Regions from separate parts of the Pseudoclavibacter sp. 8L genome, predicted to be linked through region 2. Evidence: predicted binding sites of a transcription regulator. Region 2 holds the regulator's gene; the other holds the start of a gene.
What was found. Region 2 encodes HspR, which represses chaperone genes until heat shock. Its sites were predicted from a motif close to AAGTTGAGTCNNNNNGACTCAACTT; they were not measured.
Positions count from the first base shown of each region.

Region 1: GV007_RS01220 (Hsp20/alpha crystallin family protein) is a predicted target of HspR. The motif match lies at 2,050-2,074, and genes of this name have one in related genera.

Region 1 is NZ_LR733185.1:272,116-275,516, forward strand. It holds gene GV007_RS01215 (xylulokinase) at 20-1,459, shown strand; gene GV007_RS01220 (Hsp20/alpha crystallin family protein) at 1,585-1,998, opposite strand; gene GV007_RS01225 (DNA-3-methyladenine glycosylase family protein) at 2,197-3,129, opposite strand; gene trhO (oxygen-dependent tRNA uridine(34) hydroxylase TrhO) at 3,191-3,401, shown strand, end outside.
Region 2 is NZ_LR733186.1:1,732,948-1,736,348, reverse strand. It holds gene GV007_RS14880 (SDR family NAD(P)-dependent oxidoreductase) at 1-557, shown strand, start outside; gene GV007_RS14875 (heat shock protein transcriptional repressor HspR) at 1,160-1,702, opposite strand; gene GV007_RS14870 (DnaJ C-terminal domain-containing protein) at 1,712-2,719, opposite strand; gene GV007_RS14865 (nucleotide exchange factor GrpE) at 2,835-3,401, opposite strand, start outside.

The sequences.
Region 1 (3,401 bases), on a different contig from region 2:
CTACAGAAAGCAGACCACCATGCTCGTCGCCGGCTTCGACTCGAGTACGCAGAGCTGCAAGCTCGTCATCCGCGATGCGGCGACGGGTGCGCTCGTCCGCCAGGGGCGCGCAGCTCACCTCCCCGGCACGGAGATCGACCCGGCGAACTGGTGGGCGGCCGTCCAGGGCGCGACCGAGGCCGCGGGCGGGCTCGACGACGTGGCGGCGATCTCCGTCGCCGGCCAGCAGCACGGCATGGTCGCCCTCGACGCCGAGGGCCGCGTCGTCCGCGACGCCCTCCTCTGGAACGACACCCGCAGCGCAGGCGCAGCACGCGACCTCATCGCCGAGTTCGGCCAGGCTGCGCTCGTCGAGCGCACGGGACTCGTGCCCGTTGCCTCCTTCACCATCACGAAGCTGCGCTGGCTGAGGGATGCGGAGCCCGAGAACGCGGCGCGCGTCGCAGCCGTGGCCCTCCCCCATGACTGGCTCACGTGGCGTCTCCTCGGCTACGGCCCCGCAGATGAGAGCCCCCTCGGCCCGGACCTGACGAAGCTCACGACCGACCGCTCCGACGCGTCGGGCACCGGCTACTGGTCGCCCTTCACGCTCGACTACGACCGCGAGCTGCTCATCGCGGCCCTCGGCCACGACGCCATCCTGCCTCGTGTGCTCGGACCGGACGAGGTCGCGGGGAAGACGCCGGCCGGCGCGCTCGTCGCCGCGGGCGCCGGCGACAACGCCGGCGCGGCGCTCGGCCTCAACGCGCGCGCGGGCGACGTCGTCGTCTCCATCGGCACCTCAGGCACCGTGTTCTCCGTCGCCGACCGACCGGTGGTCGATCCCCGCGGCGGGCTCGCCGGGTTCGCGGACGCGACGGGAGCATTCCTTCCCCTGTCCGCGACCCTCAACGCAGCACGTGTCATCGACACGACCGCCGAGGTGCTCGGCGTCGACCATGAGGAGTTCGGTCGGCTGGCCGCATCCGCCCCCGTCGGTTCCGGTGGTCTCGCGTTCGTGCCATACCTCGACGGGGAGCGCACCCCCGACCTGCCGGATGCGACCGCATCGCTCCTCGGCATGACCCGCGGCTCATTCACCCGCGAGAACCTCGCCAGGGCCGCAGTCGAGGGCATGCTCGGCAGCCTCGCGCAGGCACTCGACGCCCACCGTGCGCTCGGTGTCGAGGCGAAGCGAGTCATGCTCATCGGCGGCGCCGCGCTGAGCGAGGGCGTGCGCGCCGTCGCGCCGACCCTCTTCGATGTGCCCGTCGAGATCCCAGCACCCGGCGAGTATGTCGCCGACGGCGCGGCCCGCCAGGCCGCCTGGGTGGCGACCGGGACACGTCCGGACTGGCCCGTCGAGACGATCGCTCGCCTCGAGCCTGCCCCTGACGCGGCGCTCCGCAGCCGATACGCGGCGGCCGCGAAGCTCGCCCGCGACGCGGAAGAAGCAGGGACGGGACTCCACGCCGCCTGACCAGCGAAAGCGCGCGTCGCGGGCACGTGCCGAAACGCGGAGTTACAGAGAGGGGCAGCGCCAGTCGGCGCTGCCCCTCTCTGCATTACTGGGTTCGCATCACGAAGCTGCGATCACCGGGCCCCTTAGGCCTGGATGGTCTCGACCTTCGTGCCGCTCTCGACCTCGATCTTGCGTGGCTTCGCGCGCTCGCTGACCGGCACGGTCACGGTCAGCACGCCATGCTCGTAGCTCGCCGCGATGCGCTCGGTGTCGAGCCCCTGGCCGAGCGTGAACTGGCGGAGGTAGCTGCCGCCGTTGCGCTCACGGACGAGCCACTTGGCCCCCTCGGCGTTGACCGTGCTGCGCTCGGCCCGGATCGTCAGCTGCTGGCCGTCGAGGTCGACGTCGATCGAGCTCGGGTCGATGCCGGGCAGGTCAGCGGTGAGGATGTAGTGGTCGGCCTCGCGGTAGAGGTCGATGGGCATCGAACGCGGGCTGTTCGGTGCTCCCTGGAAAAGTCGTTCCATCTCCTGGAACGGATCGAAGACGCGTGCCATGTCGTTTCCCCTTCCTTGTACGCACGCTCGTCTACGCGAGACGGTGCGGTGAACTTGAGTCGACTGGTGTCAACTTCCTTGAGCAGAAAATTAGCACTCCGCCCCCTCGAGTGCCAGAAAATTCGCTGAAAACCCCGTCAGCCTTGGGCGAACGCACCCTCGAAGGAAGTCAGCGCGCGTCGACGCGGGGCGCGAAGCTCAGTGGGAGCGGTGGTCTTGCACGGTCATACGCGGGCCATGCTTCGGGCGCGGGTTGCCCGCGAGCTTGATGAGCCGCACGACCCGCTCGCGATGTCCGCGCCACGGCTCGAGCAGCTCCCGCATGCCGTCGTCGTCGACGTCGCAGCCCGCGAGCGCCCATCCGACCATGTTGGGGATGTGGTAATCACTGAAGCTCGGAGCGTCGGGGTCGCCATGCGAGCGCTGCACGGTCTCGTTGGCCGTCCACACACCGACGCCCACGATCGAGCGAAGACGGCGAAGCGGCTCCTCCGACCCCGTCGGCAGGCTGCTCGTGCGCTCCAGCGCCGAGGCGACCGTCGCCGAGCGGATGACCGTTCCGGATCGCGAGGAGTCGACGCCGGCCCGGTGCCAATCCCAGCTCGGAATGCGCCGCCACTGCTCCGGCGTGAGCGGCAAGCGCAGGTGCCGCGGCACGAGACCGGCCGGCCCTGGCGCCGCGTCGGCGTGGTCGCGGTGCAGGATGTCCCACGCGCGATGCGCCTCGAGGCCCGTGATCTTCTGCTCGATGATCGCCGCACTCAGCGCCTCGAACACCGCACCTGACTTGGGGAGCCGCATCCCCTCGTTCCGTCGCCGCACATCCGCCAGCTCCGGCAGGGCGTCGAGGCGGAGCTCGCTCCAGTCGTCGTCGCTGCCCAGCAGCGTGGGAGCCTCATCGACCGCGATCTCAGCAGCTTCACCCCACGACACGATCCGCACCCCCTCCCGCGCCTGGCGGAACACCGTCGTCGCGCCTCCCGCCAGCGAGTGGGACGTGCGCCAGACGTCGCGCGACACGGGATGCACCCAGCACGTCGGATCTCGCCTGCCCCGCATGAGGGGAGACAGGGTCTGCTGCACATCGACCGGCGCCGCCGGCCGATAGAGCGACATGACCCGATCTGGCATGCCGCAAGGGTACGCAGACCCACGGACATTCGGCGTGAGCCCCTCACCTAAAATCGTCCTCATGGCTGTCCCCAAGATCGTGCTCTACTACGCCTTCGCTCCCCTCGCCGACCCGGAGGCGATCCGCCTCTGGCAGCGCGACCTCGCGGCGTCCCTGGGGCTGCGTGGGCGCATCCTGATCTCCAAGGACGGCATCAACGGCACCCTCGGCGGCGAGCTGAACGCGCTCAAGCGCTACGTGCGCACCACCCGGGAGTACGCGGCCTTCAAGG
Region 2 (3,401 bases):
ACGTCGCTGAGACCGTCGAGGCGTTCGGCACGATCGACGTGTTCTTCAACAACGCGGGCATCGAAGGCGCCGTCGGCCCGCTCACGGAAGCGAGCGTCGACAACTACGAGAAGGTGTTCGCCGTCAACGTGCGCGGCGTCTTCCTCGGCATGAAGCACGTCCTCAAGGTCATGACCGAGCGCGGCAGCGGCAGCATCATCAACACGTCCTCGGAGGCGGGCCTCGACGGGGCGCCCGGTGTCTCCGCCTACGTCGCGTCGAAGCACGCCGTGGTCGGCTTCACGAAGTCCGCCGCGCTCGAGGTCGCCCCGACCGGGGTGCGAGTCAACAGCATCCACCCGTCCGGCGTGAACACGCAGATGGTGCGGCGGCTGGAGGAGGGCTTCGGCGGCGGCGACACGGAGGCCGCGAAGGCCGGGTTCCAGGCCGCTATCCCGATGGGCCGCTACGCCGAGCCGTTGGATATCGCTCGGGTCGTCGTGTTCCTCGGCTCCGACGAGGCGTCGTTCGTGACCGGCGCGCAGTGGCGCGTCGACGGCGGCAACGGAGCCCGCTAGCCCCGGGGCGCCGCGCGCCCACCCCGCGCGCCGCACCCGACGCGAAGAGGTCAGTTTCGCCCCATCCTGGGCCTCAGGATGGGGCGAAACTGACCTTTTCGGCGCTTGAGACGCGGGTGGCGGGGCGGCGGGATGCGGCGCGGAAGACGGCCGGCGCGGGCGGAAGGTGGCCGGCGCGCGCGGCGCACGAAGCGGCGCGAACGGCGAAGAGGTCAGTTTGGCCCCAACCTGGGCCTCAGGATGGGGCCAAACTGACCTTTTCGGCGCTTGAGAAGCGGGTAGTTCGGCGGGATGCGGCGCGGAAGGCGGCGCGCGCGGCGCGGAAGGCGGCCGGCGCGAAGCGGGCTCGGGGAGCGCGGCTCGGGAGCGGCGCACGCGGCGCGCGAAGCGGCGCACGAAGCGGCGCGAACGCCGAAGAGGTCAGTTTGGCCCCATCCTGGGCCTCAGGATGGGGCCAAACTGACCTTTCGGCGCTCGAGACGCGGGCAGTTCGGCGGGATGCGGCGCGGAAGAGGGCGGTCGCGAAGCGGGTGCGGGCGGCGGCGCGGCGCGTGGGCTCAGGAGGCGGGCTCGGGAGGCGCGCAGCGGCAGCGGGCGCGCGCTTACGCGTCCGGCTGCTGCTTGGCGCGGGGAGCGCGGGAACGCGGTGCCGCGGCTTTCGCGCGAGTGCGCTTCGGGCGCGGCTCCTCGGCGTCGGCTTCGTCCTCGGCATCGTGGATGCGTGCCGGCCGCCACACGACGACCTCGGTGCGGCGGGCCGTGCGGCGCCCGTGGGCGAGGGGCACGACGTCGCCGCGCTCCCCGGCCGCGAAGATGCGACCGCCGAGCCTCGTGAGGCGCTCGTCGGCGAGTTCAGCCTCGAGCGCCCGGACGCGGCGGCGCAGTCCCAGCACCTCGCGCTGCAGCTCGAGCACGCGGGCGATGCCCTCGAGGCTTACGCCCTCGTTCGAGAGCACCGCGATCTCGCGCAGCTGCGCGACGTCGCGAAGCGAGTACCGCCGCACGCGCCCGGCCGTGCGCCGAGGCGTGACGAGGCCCATCCGGTCGTATTGGCGAAGTGTCTGCGGGTGCATGTTCGCGAGCTCGGCCGCCATGGCGATCGCGAAAATCGGGGCGTCCTCGTCGAGGTCGGAGGGGAATGCCATGGGCGCCCCCTACCTGCCTTGGCGCGCGAGACGCAGCAGGTCCTCGCGGGGGCTCTCGTCTCCGGATGCGGCGACGAAGTCGGCGAGCGCTTTCTCCTGCGCGCTCGACAGGTGATTCGGCACGGCGACCTCGAGGTGCACGAGCAGATCGCCCTTGCCCTTCTTGGACTCGATGCCTCGACCCTTCACGCGGAGCGTCTTCCCGTTCGGCGTTCCCGGCGCGACCTTGACGCGCACGGTCTTGCCGTCGACGGTCGGCACCTCGATGGTGGCGCCGAGCACTGCCTCAGCGAAGGAGACCGGCACGGTCACCTCCAGGTTGAGGCCCGAGCGCGTGAAGACGGGGTCGGGTCGCACGGCGACGGTGAGGATGAGGTCTCCGGCTTCGCCGCCGTTCGGGCTCTGCCCGCCCTTGCCGCGGAGGCGGATCTTCTGCCCGTCCTCGACGCCGGCGGGCACGCGAACCTTCACGACCCGCCCATCCTGACCCTGCAGCTCGACCGTGTCCCCGTGGATGGCGGTCATGAAGCTGAGCGTCGTGGATGCGCTCTGGTCGCGCCCCTTCTGCGGTCCGGTCTGGAACCCGGCAGGCCCGCCGGCGCCGCCCCCGAAGCTGCCTGCGCCGAAGCCGCCGCCCCCGCCGCCGAACATGGAGCCGAGGAGGTCCTCGAAGTCGGCGTTCGACGCGCCGCGGCGTCCGCCGCCGTTGAACATGCCGCCGAACACGTCCTCGAAGCCCGCGCCCCCTGGGCCGCCTGGCCCCTGCTGGAAGCGGGCTCCTGAGCCCATGGCGCGCATCTGGTCGTACTCGGCGCGGTGCTCTGGGTCGGAGATGACCGAGTAGGCCTCGGAGATCTCCTTGAACTTCGCCTCTGCGGCAGTGTCGCCCGGGTGCGAGTCAGGGTGATACTGACGCGCGAGCTTCCGGTACTGCTTCTTGAGATCTTTTTCGTCTACGTCCTTCGATACGCCGAGCACCGCGTAGAAGTCCTTGTCAAACCAATCCTGACTGGCCATATGGTCCTTCTGTTCCTAGGGATGAGCACGTGTCTTCCGGATGAAGACAGGAGGGGGCCCGCAGCTGCGGTGCCCCCTCCCGTGTTCGATCGGGCGGATGCGCCGATCGCGGTGCTTATGAAGCGGGTACGAAGACTGCTGCCTTCGCGACGCGGACGACGCGCTCGCCGATGGTGTAGCCGCGTTCGACGACGTCAGCGATCGTGTCGCTCGTGACGTCGGGGTTCGGCAGCTGCGCGATGGCCTCGTACCGCTGGGGGTCGAAGGCCTCTCCGGCTTCACCGTAGGCGGTGAGGCCGAGGCGCTCGACTGCGGTGCGCAGCTTGTTCGCGATGACGGCGACCGGGGTGTCCTCGATGAGGTCGCCGTGCTTCTGGGCACGGTCGAGGTCGTCGAGCACGGGGAGGAGGGACCGGAGCACTTCTGCCTTGGTGGCGTCGTAGGCCTCGGTCTTCTCGCGGTCGGTGCGGCGGCGGTAGTTGGCGTACTCCGCCTGGACGCGCTGCAGGTCGTGGAGGCGCTCCACTGCGAGATCGCTCTCGCCGGGGGCGCCTTCCGTTGGCGCGTCTTCTGCACCTTCGCCGCTGAGGAGCTTCTCGAGATCCTCGACGCTCAGGCCTTCAGCCGCGGCTTCAGCAGCCTCGCCGGCGGCCGGGTCGGCGTCGTCCGTTGTGGACTCCGC